Regions from separate parts of the Cupriavidus sp. C2SS-8b genome, predicted to be linked through region 2. Evidence: riboswitches for the same ligand, from Rfam matches in the RefSeq annotation. Region 2 holds a riboswitch; the other holds the start of a gene.

Region 1 (5,293 bases), on a different replicon from region 2:
CGTTTCCCGAAGGCGCGGGTGACGCTCGATCCGAACGGCGGCTGGCTGCTGAAGGACGCCATTCGCCTGTGCCGCGACAAGCACGGCATCCTGGCCTACGCGGAAGACCCGTGCGGCGCCGAGGAGGGTTATTCGGGCCGCGAGATCATGTCGGAGTTCCGCGCCGCGACCGGCCTGCCTACCGCCACCAACATGGTCGCCACCGACTGGCGCCAGATGGGCCACGCGGTGCGGCTGCAGTCGGTGGACATCCCGCTGGCCGACCCGCACTTCTGGACCATGCAGGGTTCGGTGCGCGTGGCGCAGATGTGCGCCGAGTGGGGCCTGACCTGGGGCTCGCATTCGAACAACCACTTCGATATCTCGCTGGCGATGTTCACCCACGTGGCCGCCGCCGCGCCGGGCCGTGTCACCGCCATCGATACGCACTGGATCTGGCAGGACGGCGAGCACCTGACGCGCGAGCCGCTGAAGATCGAAGGCGGCCTGGTGCAGGTGCCCAGGACGCCGGGGCTCGGCGTGGAGCTGGACATGGACGCGCTGGCGCGTGCCAACCGCCTCTACCAGGAGAAGGGCCTGGGCGCGCGCGACGATGCCATCGCCATGCAGTTCCTGATCCCGAACTGGAAGTTCAACAACAAGGCGCCCTGCATGGTCCGCTAGGAATGCGTGGGTCGCGATCTCGTACCGGCCAGTGCCATACAAAACCCAGGAGGAGACAACAATGATCGATTTTTCCAAGCTGCGCCGCATTGCCGGCGCGGGCATGGTTCTGGCCGCTGTGGCGGCCGCATCCATGGCAAGCGGCGCGGCTTTTGCGGCCAGCCCGGCATGGCCGCAAAAGCCGGTTTCGGTGGTGGTGCCGTTCCCGGCGGGCGGCTCGACCGACACCATCGCGCGCATGCTCGCGCCGCCGCTCAACGAGAAGCTGGGCCAGCCTTTCGTTATCGATAACCGTCCGGGCGCCACGGGCGCGATCGGTGCGACGTTCGTCAAGCGCGCGCCGGCGGACGGCTACACCATGCTGGTGGCGTCGATCGGCGTGTTCGCGGTGAATCCGTTCCTGCAGAAGAACCTGGGCTACGATCCGGCCAAGGATTTCGATCTGCTCACCGTGGCGGTGCGGGCGCCCAACGTGCTGGTTGCTACGCCGAATTTTCCCGCGAAGAACTTGCAGGAACTGGTCAGTTACATGAAGAAGAACCCGGGCAAAGTCGCCTTCGCGAGTTCGGGCGCGGGTTCTTCCGACCACCTGACCGCGGCGCTGTTCTGGCAGAAGAGCGGCACCGAGGGTCTGCACGTTCCGTACAAGGGGGGCGCGCCGGCCATCTCCGATCTGCTGGCCGGACAGGTCGACGTGTCGTTCCAGAACATCAACGCCGTGCTGCAGCATATCCGCACCGGCAAGCTGCGCGCGCTGGCGGTGACGTCGGACAAGCGTGCCGCGGTGCTGCCCAATGTGCCGACCATGGCCGAAGGCGGCGTGAAGGACGTCGAGGTTTATTCGTGGCAGGGCATCGCCGCACCGCACGGCCTGTCGCCCGAGGTGAAGAGCCGCCTGCACGGCGCGCTGGTCGGCGCGCTCAACGAGCCGAAGATGCGCGAGAAGCTGGCCGAAAGCGGCTTCGAGGTGGTGGCCAACACGCCGGAGCAGTTCGCGCAGTTCGAGAATCAGGAGCTCAAGCGCTGGAAGACGGTGATCGAGCAGGGCAAGATCACGATGGATTGATGCCGGGCGGCCAGATCCAACTGCGGCACGCAGGCTGGCGATCACGTCGATCCGGCGACGGTTGTCTTCCCTCTCCCATTTATGGGAGAGGGGCGGGGGAGAGGGGCGGGACTGGAAATCGCAGCACTATTTGGGGTGATTTTCGGACCGCATACGTGATGGCCACAGCAGTTTTCACTGTCGGGAAATTGCTGCACGGTGGTAAAGTGTTGCCCCGTTGATACATTCATCGCAGTTCCGCAATGTATTAACAATTGCGTTGGTCGGGGTTGCTCCACGGATCGCGCAATTCTTACGGCACGCAAGCCGGGCACGCATCCGGCGCGGCCGCTCTTTCCAGCACAGCAGAGACATCCCGTGAATTCTCCCTCCCTCGACGCATTCCTGGCCGGCGTAGCCCGGCGCGACCCCGGCCAACCCGAATTCCTGCAGGCCGTCAAAGAAGTCATGGTGACGCTTTGGCCGTTTGTCGAGCGTCATCCGCGCTATGCCGACCAGGCGCTGCTCGAGCGCCTGGTCGAACCCGAGCGCGTGATCCAGTTCCGCGTGGCGTGGACCGACGACCAGAACCGCGTGCAGGTCAACCGCGCGTTCCGCGTGCAGCACAGCTCGGCCATCGGCCCGTTCAAGGGCGGCATGCGCTTTCACCCGACGGTAAACCTGTCGGTGCTGAAGTTCCTCGGCTTCGAGCAGACCTTCAAGAACGCGCTGACCACGCTGCCGATGGGCGGTGGCAAGGGCGGTTCCGACTTCGACCCGAAGGGCAAGTCGGATGCCGAGGTGATGCGCTTCTGCCAGGCTCTGGTGACCGAGCTGTTCCGCCACCTGGGGCCGGACACCGACATCCCTGCTGGCGACATCGGCGTGGGCGCGCGCGAAGTTGGCTTCATGGCCGGCATGATGAAGAAGTTATCGAACCAGTCCGCCTGCGTGTTCACGGGCAAGGGCCTGGCGTACGGCGGCAGCCTGATGCGTCCGGAAGCCACCGGCTATGGCACGGTGTACTTCGCGCAGGAAATGCTCCACCGCCGCGGCATGGGGTTCGACGGCCTGCGTGTGCTGATTTCCGGTTCGGGCAATGTTGCGCAGTACGGCGCCGAAAAGGCCATCGAACTGGGTGCGAAGGTGCTGACGCTGTCGGACTCCGGCGGCGTGCTGCATTACCCGCAGGGCATGACCACCGAGCAGTTGGCCGAAGTCATGGCGTTCAAGAACGAAGAGCGTGGCCGCTTGTCCGATTTCGCCGCGCGCCACAATATGAAGTTCGAGGCTGGCCGCACGCCGTGGCACGTGCCTGCCGATGTGGCGCTGCCATGCGCGACGCAGAACGAACTCGACGGCAACGACGCTGAAACGCTGCTCGGCAATGGCGTGATCTGCGTGGCGGAAGGCGCCAACATGCCTTCCACGCTGGAGGCCGTGGATCGCTTCGTCGACGCGAAGATCCTCTATGCACCGGGCAAGGCCAGCAACGCCGGCGGCGTGGCCACATCGGGTCTGGAAATGTCGCAGAACGCCATGCGGCTGTCGTGGCACCACGCCGAGGTCGATGAGAAGCTGCACGCGATCATGAAGGATATCCACCAGAACTGTATTCATCATGGCCAGAAGGACGGAGGCTATGTGAACTACGTGGAAGGCGCGAATATCGCGGGGTTTGTGAAGGTGGCGGATGCGATGCTGGCGCAAGGGGTGATTTGAAGCTTGGCGTTCCCCGGCGCTTTCCTTACGGCGTGGCCGGCGGAGTTCTTTGGTTATGACCGGGTGGTACGCTCTTGGCGGGCGCGGCTGTTTCGCCGGCGTAGCCGGCGAGTCACTTTCTGTCCGAGCGACAGAAAGTAACCAAAGAACGCGTTTACTTGCCCTAACGGGCGAATATTGATCGTAGTGTGCGAAGAATTTCGTACGGGTATTCGCTTCAGAGACTGCCCGGCTGCCTGCCGCGTGGAGCGCGACCGTATGCAGGCTCTCCGGCAATGATTGAACCAGCCCCGAACCTGTCCGTGGCCCGACACTGCCCGCGATATCGCATCATCGCCTTCGGCTGCTGCGCAGCTCACTAACTAGTCGGCAGCCATCACAAAAATCCAATGTGGGGGATAACCCGACTCACCACCCCCCAAGCCTTCAAGTTATCATCGCCCATCGACAGGCCCACGCCTGTCAAAAACAAGCGGCTCCGGACACCCTCCGGCGTCGTGCGACATCGCAGGAGAGACCGGCTCGCCGCCTGGCGGGTCCGGCGCCGACGGAGCAACCGCCCCGGAAACTCTCAGGCACCGAGGACTGTGGCGTCGCAAGTACAGATCTGGAGAGAGGCGCTACGGCGCCCACCGAAGGGGACGGCATGGTCATCGGCCATGTCCAAGCTCTCAGGTACCACGGACAGATGGGGCAGGGGACCGGCAACGGTCAATTTCATCCTTGCTTCGGACAATCTGTCATGTCTCACATGCTCGTTATCGGCGCCGGCATTACCGGCGTCACGACCGCCTATACCCTCGCGAAACAAGGCTATCGCGTCACCGTGCTGGACCGTCACCACTATCCGGCAATGGAAACCTCGTTCGCCAACGGCGGGCAGCTTTCCGCCTGCAACGCGGAGGTCTGGAACAACGCCGGCACGCTGCTCAAGGGCTTCAAATGGATGATGCGGCGCGACGCGCCGCTGCTGCTCAATCCGCGTCCGTCGTGGCACAAGTATTCGTGGCTCGGTGAATTCGTCGGCAACCTCCGCAACTACCGCGCCAATACCATCGCGACCACGCGCCTGGCCATCGCCGCGCGCCAGCACCTGTTCGACATGGCCGAGCGCGAGCAGATCGATTTCAATCTGGAGCGCCGCGGCATCCTGCACTTCTATCACGACCGCCCCAGCTTCGAGGCCGCGGGCCGCACCAACCAGATGCTGGTGCAAGGCGGCCTGGAGCGCTACGCCGTCACGCCGGAAGAGATCCGCTCGATCGAGCCGACGCTGCAAGGCCATTACTACGGCGGCTACTTCACGCCGTCCGATTCCACTGGCGACATCCACAAGTTTACGCGCGGCCTGGCGCGCGCATGCGAACGGCTTGGCGTGACGTTCCTGCAGGGCGTCGACGTGAAGGCCGTGGACCTGCGCCCGGACGGCGTGACGATGCGCCTGGGCGCATCGGAAGCCGCCATCGCTTCGGGGCAGGATGGCGGCGAACGCGAGATCAAGGGAACCGCCGCGGTGGTCTGCGCCGGCGTAGGCAGCCGCCATATCGCGGCGATGCTGGGCGACCGGATCAACGTCTATCCGGTCAAGGGCTATTCGATCACCGTGCATCTCGATGACGCGCGCAGCGTGGAGAACGCGCCGTACGTGAGCCTGCTCGACGAGAGCGCCAAGATCGTGACCAGCCGGCTGGGCGCGGACCGTTTCCGCGTGGCCGGCACCGCGGAATTCAACGGTGAGAACCGCGATATCCGGGCGGACCGCATCGCACCGCTGGTGTCATGGGTGCGGCGCAATTTCGATATCGAGACTTCGCGTGCGGTGCCATGGGCGGGCCTGCGGCCGATGATGCCCGACATGATGCC
Region 2 (5,293 bases):
ACACGCCGATGCGGGTCGCGCCGGCATGGCGCAGGTTGATGCCGCGTGCGGTCGCGGCGGCGTGGATCGCTTCGGTGTTGAAGCCGGTCTCGAACGTCAGCGTGTCGAAGAACGTCGCGTTGGTGCGCGTGAAGCCGAGCGTCTGCAGGCCGGCGGCCAGCGTGGCCGTCAGGCGATGCACGCGCTGCGCGATGCGCTTGAGGCCCTGCGGGCCGTGGTACACGGCGTACATCGACGCCATCACGGCCAGCAGCACCTGCGCGGTGCAGATATTGGAGGTGGCCTTCTCGCGGCGAATATGCTGCTCGCGCGTCTGCAGGGCCAGGCGGTAGGCCTTGTTGCCCTGCGCGTCGATGGTCACGCCAACCAGTCGGCCCGGCATCGAGCGCTTGAATGCATCCTTCACGGCCATATAGCCGGCGTGCGGGCCACCGAAGCCGAGCGGCACGCCAAAGCGCTGCGAGTTGCCGACGGCCACGTCGGCGCCCCATTCGCCCGGCGCGGCGATCAGCGTCAGCGCCAGCAAGTCGGCGGCCGCCACCACCAGGCCGCCGGCGGCGTGCACGGCGTCGGCAATGGCGCGGTAGTCGTTGACGTCACCGTTGACGCCCGGGTACTGCAGCAGCACGCCGAATGCGTGGGACGAAGCTGCGTCGGCAGCCGGGCCGACCTTGACTTCGATGCCCAGCGGCCTGGCGCGCGTGCGTACCACTTCCAGCGTCTGCGGCAGGACGTCGTCGGCCACGTAGAAGGTGTTCGACGCGTGCTTGTTCACGCGCTGCAGCAGCGTCATGGCTTCGGCCGCGGCCGTGCCTTCGTCCAGCATCGACGCGTTGGCGATATCGAGGCCGGTCAGGTCGGTGACCATCTGCTGGAAGTTCAGCATGGCCTCCAGGCGGCCTTGCGAGATCTCGGGCTGGTAGGGCGTGTACGCGGTGTACCAGGCCGGGTTCTCGAAGATATTGCGCAGGACCACGGCCGGGGTCAGCGTGTTGTAGTAGCCCTGGCCGATAAAGCTCTTCAGGACCTTGTTCTTGCCTGCCAGCTTGCGCAGCTTCGCCAGTGCGGCTTCCTCGGCCAGCGGTTCGGTGAATTCGCCCATCGGCATGCCGTCGCGGCGGCGGATGGCTTGGGGAATCACGGCGTCGATCAGCGCGGCGCGGCTGTCGTAGCCGAGCACCTTGAGCATGTGCTGCTGTTCGGGCGTGTCGGGGCCGATATGGCGGGAGGCGAAGGCGTCGCGCGCCTCCAGTGCGGCCAGCGTGGGCCGGTTACCTTGGGCGGCGGTCATGGGAAGCGGGGCGTTCATGGCAAGAACCTCGTTGGGGGCGCGGTGGCAGGTGGTCAGCCATGCCGCCGCGCGTCAATACAGTGGCCGGCCGCTACTGGATGCAGGGCCGGCGGGCGCGGCGTCAGGCGCCGACGCTGGCCTTGTAGGCGTCGGCCGACATCAGGCCGTTGACGTCGTCGCTGTTGGCCGGCTTGATTTTGAACAGCCACGCGTCGAAGGCGTCGGCGTTCACGCTTTCCGGCGCGGCCGTGGCGGCCTCGTTGACGGCGATGATTTCGCCGGCCACCGGGGCGTAGATGTCGGAAGCGGCCTTCACCGATTCCACCACGGCGAGCGCGTCGCCGGCGCCGACCGACTTGCCCACTTCAGGCAGTTCCAGGAAGACGATATCGCCCAGCGCGTCCTGCGCATGGTCGGTGATGCCGATGGTCAGGGTGCCGTCGGCTTCGACGCGCACCCACTCGTGCGACTCGGTGTATTTCAGGTCAGCGGGGAAATTCATGAGGGTTCTCCGGATTCAGATTTGTTCTTGGTTCAGGCGCCTGCCATCGGTCGATGGGGCAGGCGCGATGGGCGACCGTTGTGGTGGGCCGGGGCGTTGCCGCCTCAGCTCACGAGTGCCTTGCCATTACGCACAAACGGCAGTTTAACCACAGTCGCCGCGAGTTTGCGGTCGCGGATCTCCACCTGCACGGTGTCGCCCACCGCCACGCCCATCGGCAGGCGTGCGAAAGCGATCGACTGCGACAGGGACGGGCTGAAGGTGCCGCTGGTGATTTCGCCATCACCGGCAGCGGTGATGACCTTCTGGTGCGCGCGCAGCACGCCGCCCTTGTCACGCAGGATCAGGCCGAGGAACTGCTGGCGCTGGCCGGCGGCGGCGAGCGCCGCCTTGCCGGTGAAATCTCGCTCGCTCAGCAGATCCACGGTCCACGCCAGGCCTGCGTCGAGCGGCGAGGTGTGGATATCCATGTCCTGGCCGTACAGGTTCATGCCGGCTTCCAGGCGCAGGGTGTCGCGCGCGCCGAGTCCGGCGGGGCGCACGCCGGCCGCGTCGAGCTTTTCCCATACGGCGGCAACGTTTTCGGCGGGCACCACGAGTTCAAAACCGTCTTCACCGGTGTAGCCGGTGCGCGCGACCATGATCTCGCCGATGGCAGGGTCCTGGACCACGATGGCGTTGAAGGGCTTGAGGGCGTCGGACGGCTGGGTGGACGGGAAAGCGCTCCACACCTTGGCGCGGGCATTGGGGCCTTGCACGGCGACGATGGCGAACGGCAGCGTGCCGGCGGGTGCTACGTCGTCACGGCGCGGGGTGATGGTCACGCCGCTGCCGGTTGCGTCATTGCGCGCGCGGATCCATTCGATATCGCCGAGCGCGGTGCTGGCGTTGACCACGAGGCGGAAGCGGTCCTCGGCGAAAAAATAGACGATCAGGTCATCGATCACGCCGCCTTTCTCGTCGAGCATGCAGGAGTACAGCGCCTTGCCGGCCGTCTGCAGCTTGTCGACGTTGTTGGCCAGCAGGCCGCGCAGGAAGGTGCGGGTGTTCGGACCGGCGAGGTCGACGACGCACATATGCGACACGTCGAACATGCCCGCGTCGGTGCGCACGGCGTGGTGTTCCTCGATCTGGGAGCCGTAGTTGACCGGCATGTCCCAGCCGCCGAAGTCGACCATGCGGGCGCCGAGGGCGCGGTGGATGGCGTTGAGGGGCGTGGCCTGGAGCGTCATGGGAATCCTCGGGGGCAATCTCGGTTTCGAAAACGAAAAAAGGGTCATCCGCCGCAACGCTTGCTTCGCTCGAATAGCGTCGCAATCCGCTGCGGCGGATGACCCCTCTGTCCTCGATACCTGAGAGATTACGAGGTGGCCCCGCTTAGCAGGTCCGACCCTCGCGCGCCCCTTCGGTGGACACGCTCGCCATGGCTGGCGGGTGCCGCTCTCCAGAGTGCGGCATGCATCGTGTGCATGTTGCATGCCGATCCGAACGGTCCATGGTGCCTGAGAGTTTTCGGGTGATACCCCTTCGGCGGCGCAATGCAATGCGCGCTCTCCCGGTCGGATGCGCGCAATGTACGGGAGGGTCCTGCCTTTGTCAACGCGGCAGGCCCGCCCGTTATCGCCTCAAGCGATTGCCGTCAGCGCCGGTTAGCGGTGATGGTGGTTGTCGTCCGTCACGACGTTACCGACCACGCCGCCGAGTGCTGCGCCGCCGAGCGTACCGACCGCACTACCGTTGGTGAGCACGGCACCCCCTACGCCACCGGCCGCGGCGCCGATGGCGGTATTACGTTGCTTAGGCGTCATATCGGAACAGCCGCCCGCCAGGGCAGCTACCGCAACGCCGACCAGTGTCGCCTTGCCAAGGGCTCGTAGAGTTCTCATGATTGGCTCCGGAAGTGACTTCAATGGGCTCGGGGCAGATCGGAATCCATCCCGCCATACTGATTAGAAGCCGCGATATGCCGCAGGTTTTGGGACTTACCAAGCGTTACTTCCGTAACATCCGCGGCAAGAAAATAGCGACTTCCGCTGACAGAACGCCCGCTGACGGGCGTGTTAACATGGCGCGGCTTCGCGCCGGCCCCCGGCATGCTGCGGCATGTTGCGTACCAGGCGCCTCCGCCGCCCCCCCCCGACGCACCTCCAGCCAGACATCCCACGCATGACCCACGGCCTGAACGCTGCCCAATCCGAAGCCGTCCGCTATCTGGACGGGCCCTGCCTTGTCCTTGCCGGCGCGGGTTCGGGCAAGACCCGCGTGATCACGCAGAAGATCGCGCACCTGATCGAAGACAAGGGCTTCGAGCCGCGCCATATCGCCGCCGTCACGTTTACGAACAAGGCGGCCAAGGAGATGCAGGAGCGCATCGGCAAGCTGATGGAGGGCAAGACCTCGCGCGAGGGCAAGCGCTTGCCGCTCAAGCAGCTCACGGTGTGCACGTTCCACTCGCTCGGCGTGCAGATCCTGCGCCTGGAGGCCGAGCATGTGGGCCTGAAGCCGCAGTTCTCGATCATGGATTCGGACGATTGCTTCGGCCTGATCCAGGAGCAGCTCGGCACCACCGACAAGAAGCTGATCCGTGGCGTGCAGAGCACCATCTCGCTGTGGAAGAACGGCATGGTTGACCCGGAAGCCGCCATCGCGCAGGCCGCCAACGCCGACGAGCACCAGGCGGCGCTGGTCTACCGCAATTACGTGGCTACGCTGAACGCCTATCAGGCGGTGGATTTCGACGACCTGATCCGCCTGCCCGCCGAACTCTTCGCGCGCAATGAGACAGTGCAGCTCAAGTGGCAGAACCGCCTGCGCTATTTCCTGGTCGATGAATACCAGGACACCAACGCGTGCCAGTACCAGCTGCTCAAGCTGCTGGCGGGCGGCTCGCACCTGCGCGCGCCGGCGTTCACGGCGGTGGGCGACGACGACCAGGCCATCTACGGCTGGCGCGGCGCCACGCTGGACAACCTGCGCCTGCTGCAGACCGATTTCCCGGACCTCAAGGTCGTCAAGCTCGAGCAGAACTACCGCTCCACGGTGCGCATCCTGGAGGCGGCCAACGCGGTCATCGCCAACAACCCGAAGCTGTTCGACAAGAAGCTGTGGAGCGAGCACGGCATGGGCGACCCGATCGCGATCTATCCGATGAACGACGAGGAGCACGAGGCCGAGTCCGTGGTGTTCCGCCTGTCCGCCCACAAGTTCGAACGCCGCGCGCAGTTCCGCGACTACGCCATCCTGTACCGCGGCAACCACCAGGCGCGGCTGTTCGAGCAGATCCTGCGGCGCGAACGCATTCCGTATGTGCTGTCGGGCGGGCAGAGTTTCTTCGACAAGGCCGAGATCAAGGACATCTGTGCGTACCTGCGGCTGATCGCCAACCCGGACGATGATCCCGCCTTCATCCGCGCCATCACCACGCCGCGCCGCGGCATCGGCAACACCACGCTTGAGGTGCTGGGCACGTTCGCCGGCCAGGCCAAGGTGTCGCTGTTCGA

What was found. Region 2 has a riboswitch for glycine ahead of gcvT (glycine cleavage system aminomethyltransferase GcvT). Riboswitches for the same ligand answer to the same signal wherever they lie in the genome.
Region 1: linked by a shared signal. The riboswitch ahead of ACIGJB_RS24735 (D-amino acid dehydrogenase) and the one ahead of gcvT (glycine cleavage system aminomethyltransferase GcvT) in region 2 are both predicted to bind glycine.

The regions. Positions count from the first base shown of each region.
Region 1 covers NZ_CP172717.1:1,705,015-1,710,307, reverse strand. The annotation lists gene gudD (glucarate dehydratase) at 1-663, shown strand, start outside; gene ACIGJB_RS24745 (Bug family tripartite tricarboxylate transporter substrate binding protein) at 767-1,729, shown strand; gene gdhA (NADP-specific glutamate dehydrogenase) at 2,087-3,430, shown strand; glycine riboswitch at 3,929-4,028, shown strand; gene ACIGJB_RS24735 (D-amino acid dehydrogenase) at 4,173-5,293, shown strand, end outside.
Region 2 covers NZ_CP172716.1:3,491,377-3,496,669, reverse strand. The annotation lists gene gcvP (aminomethyl-transferring glycine dehydrogenase) at 1-1,309, opposite strand, end outside; gene gcvH (glycine cleavage system protein GcvH) at 1,413-1,793, opposite strand; gene gcvT (glycine cleavage system aminomethyltransferase GcvT) at 1,898-3,025, opposite strand; glycine riboswitch at 3,123-3,251, opposite strand; glycine riboswitch at 3,273-3,361, opposite strand; gene ACIGJB_RS16295 (glycine zipper 2TM domain-containing protein) at 3,443-3,679, opposite strand; gene ACIGJB_RS16290 (UvrD-helicase domain-containing protein) at 3,960-5,293, shown strand, end outside.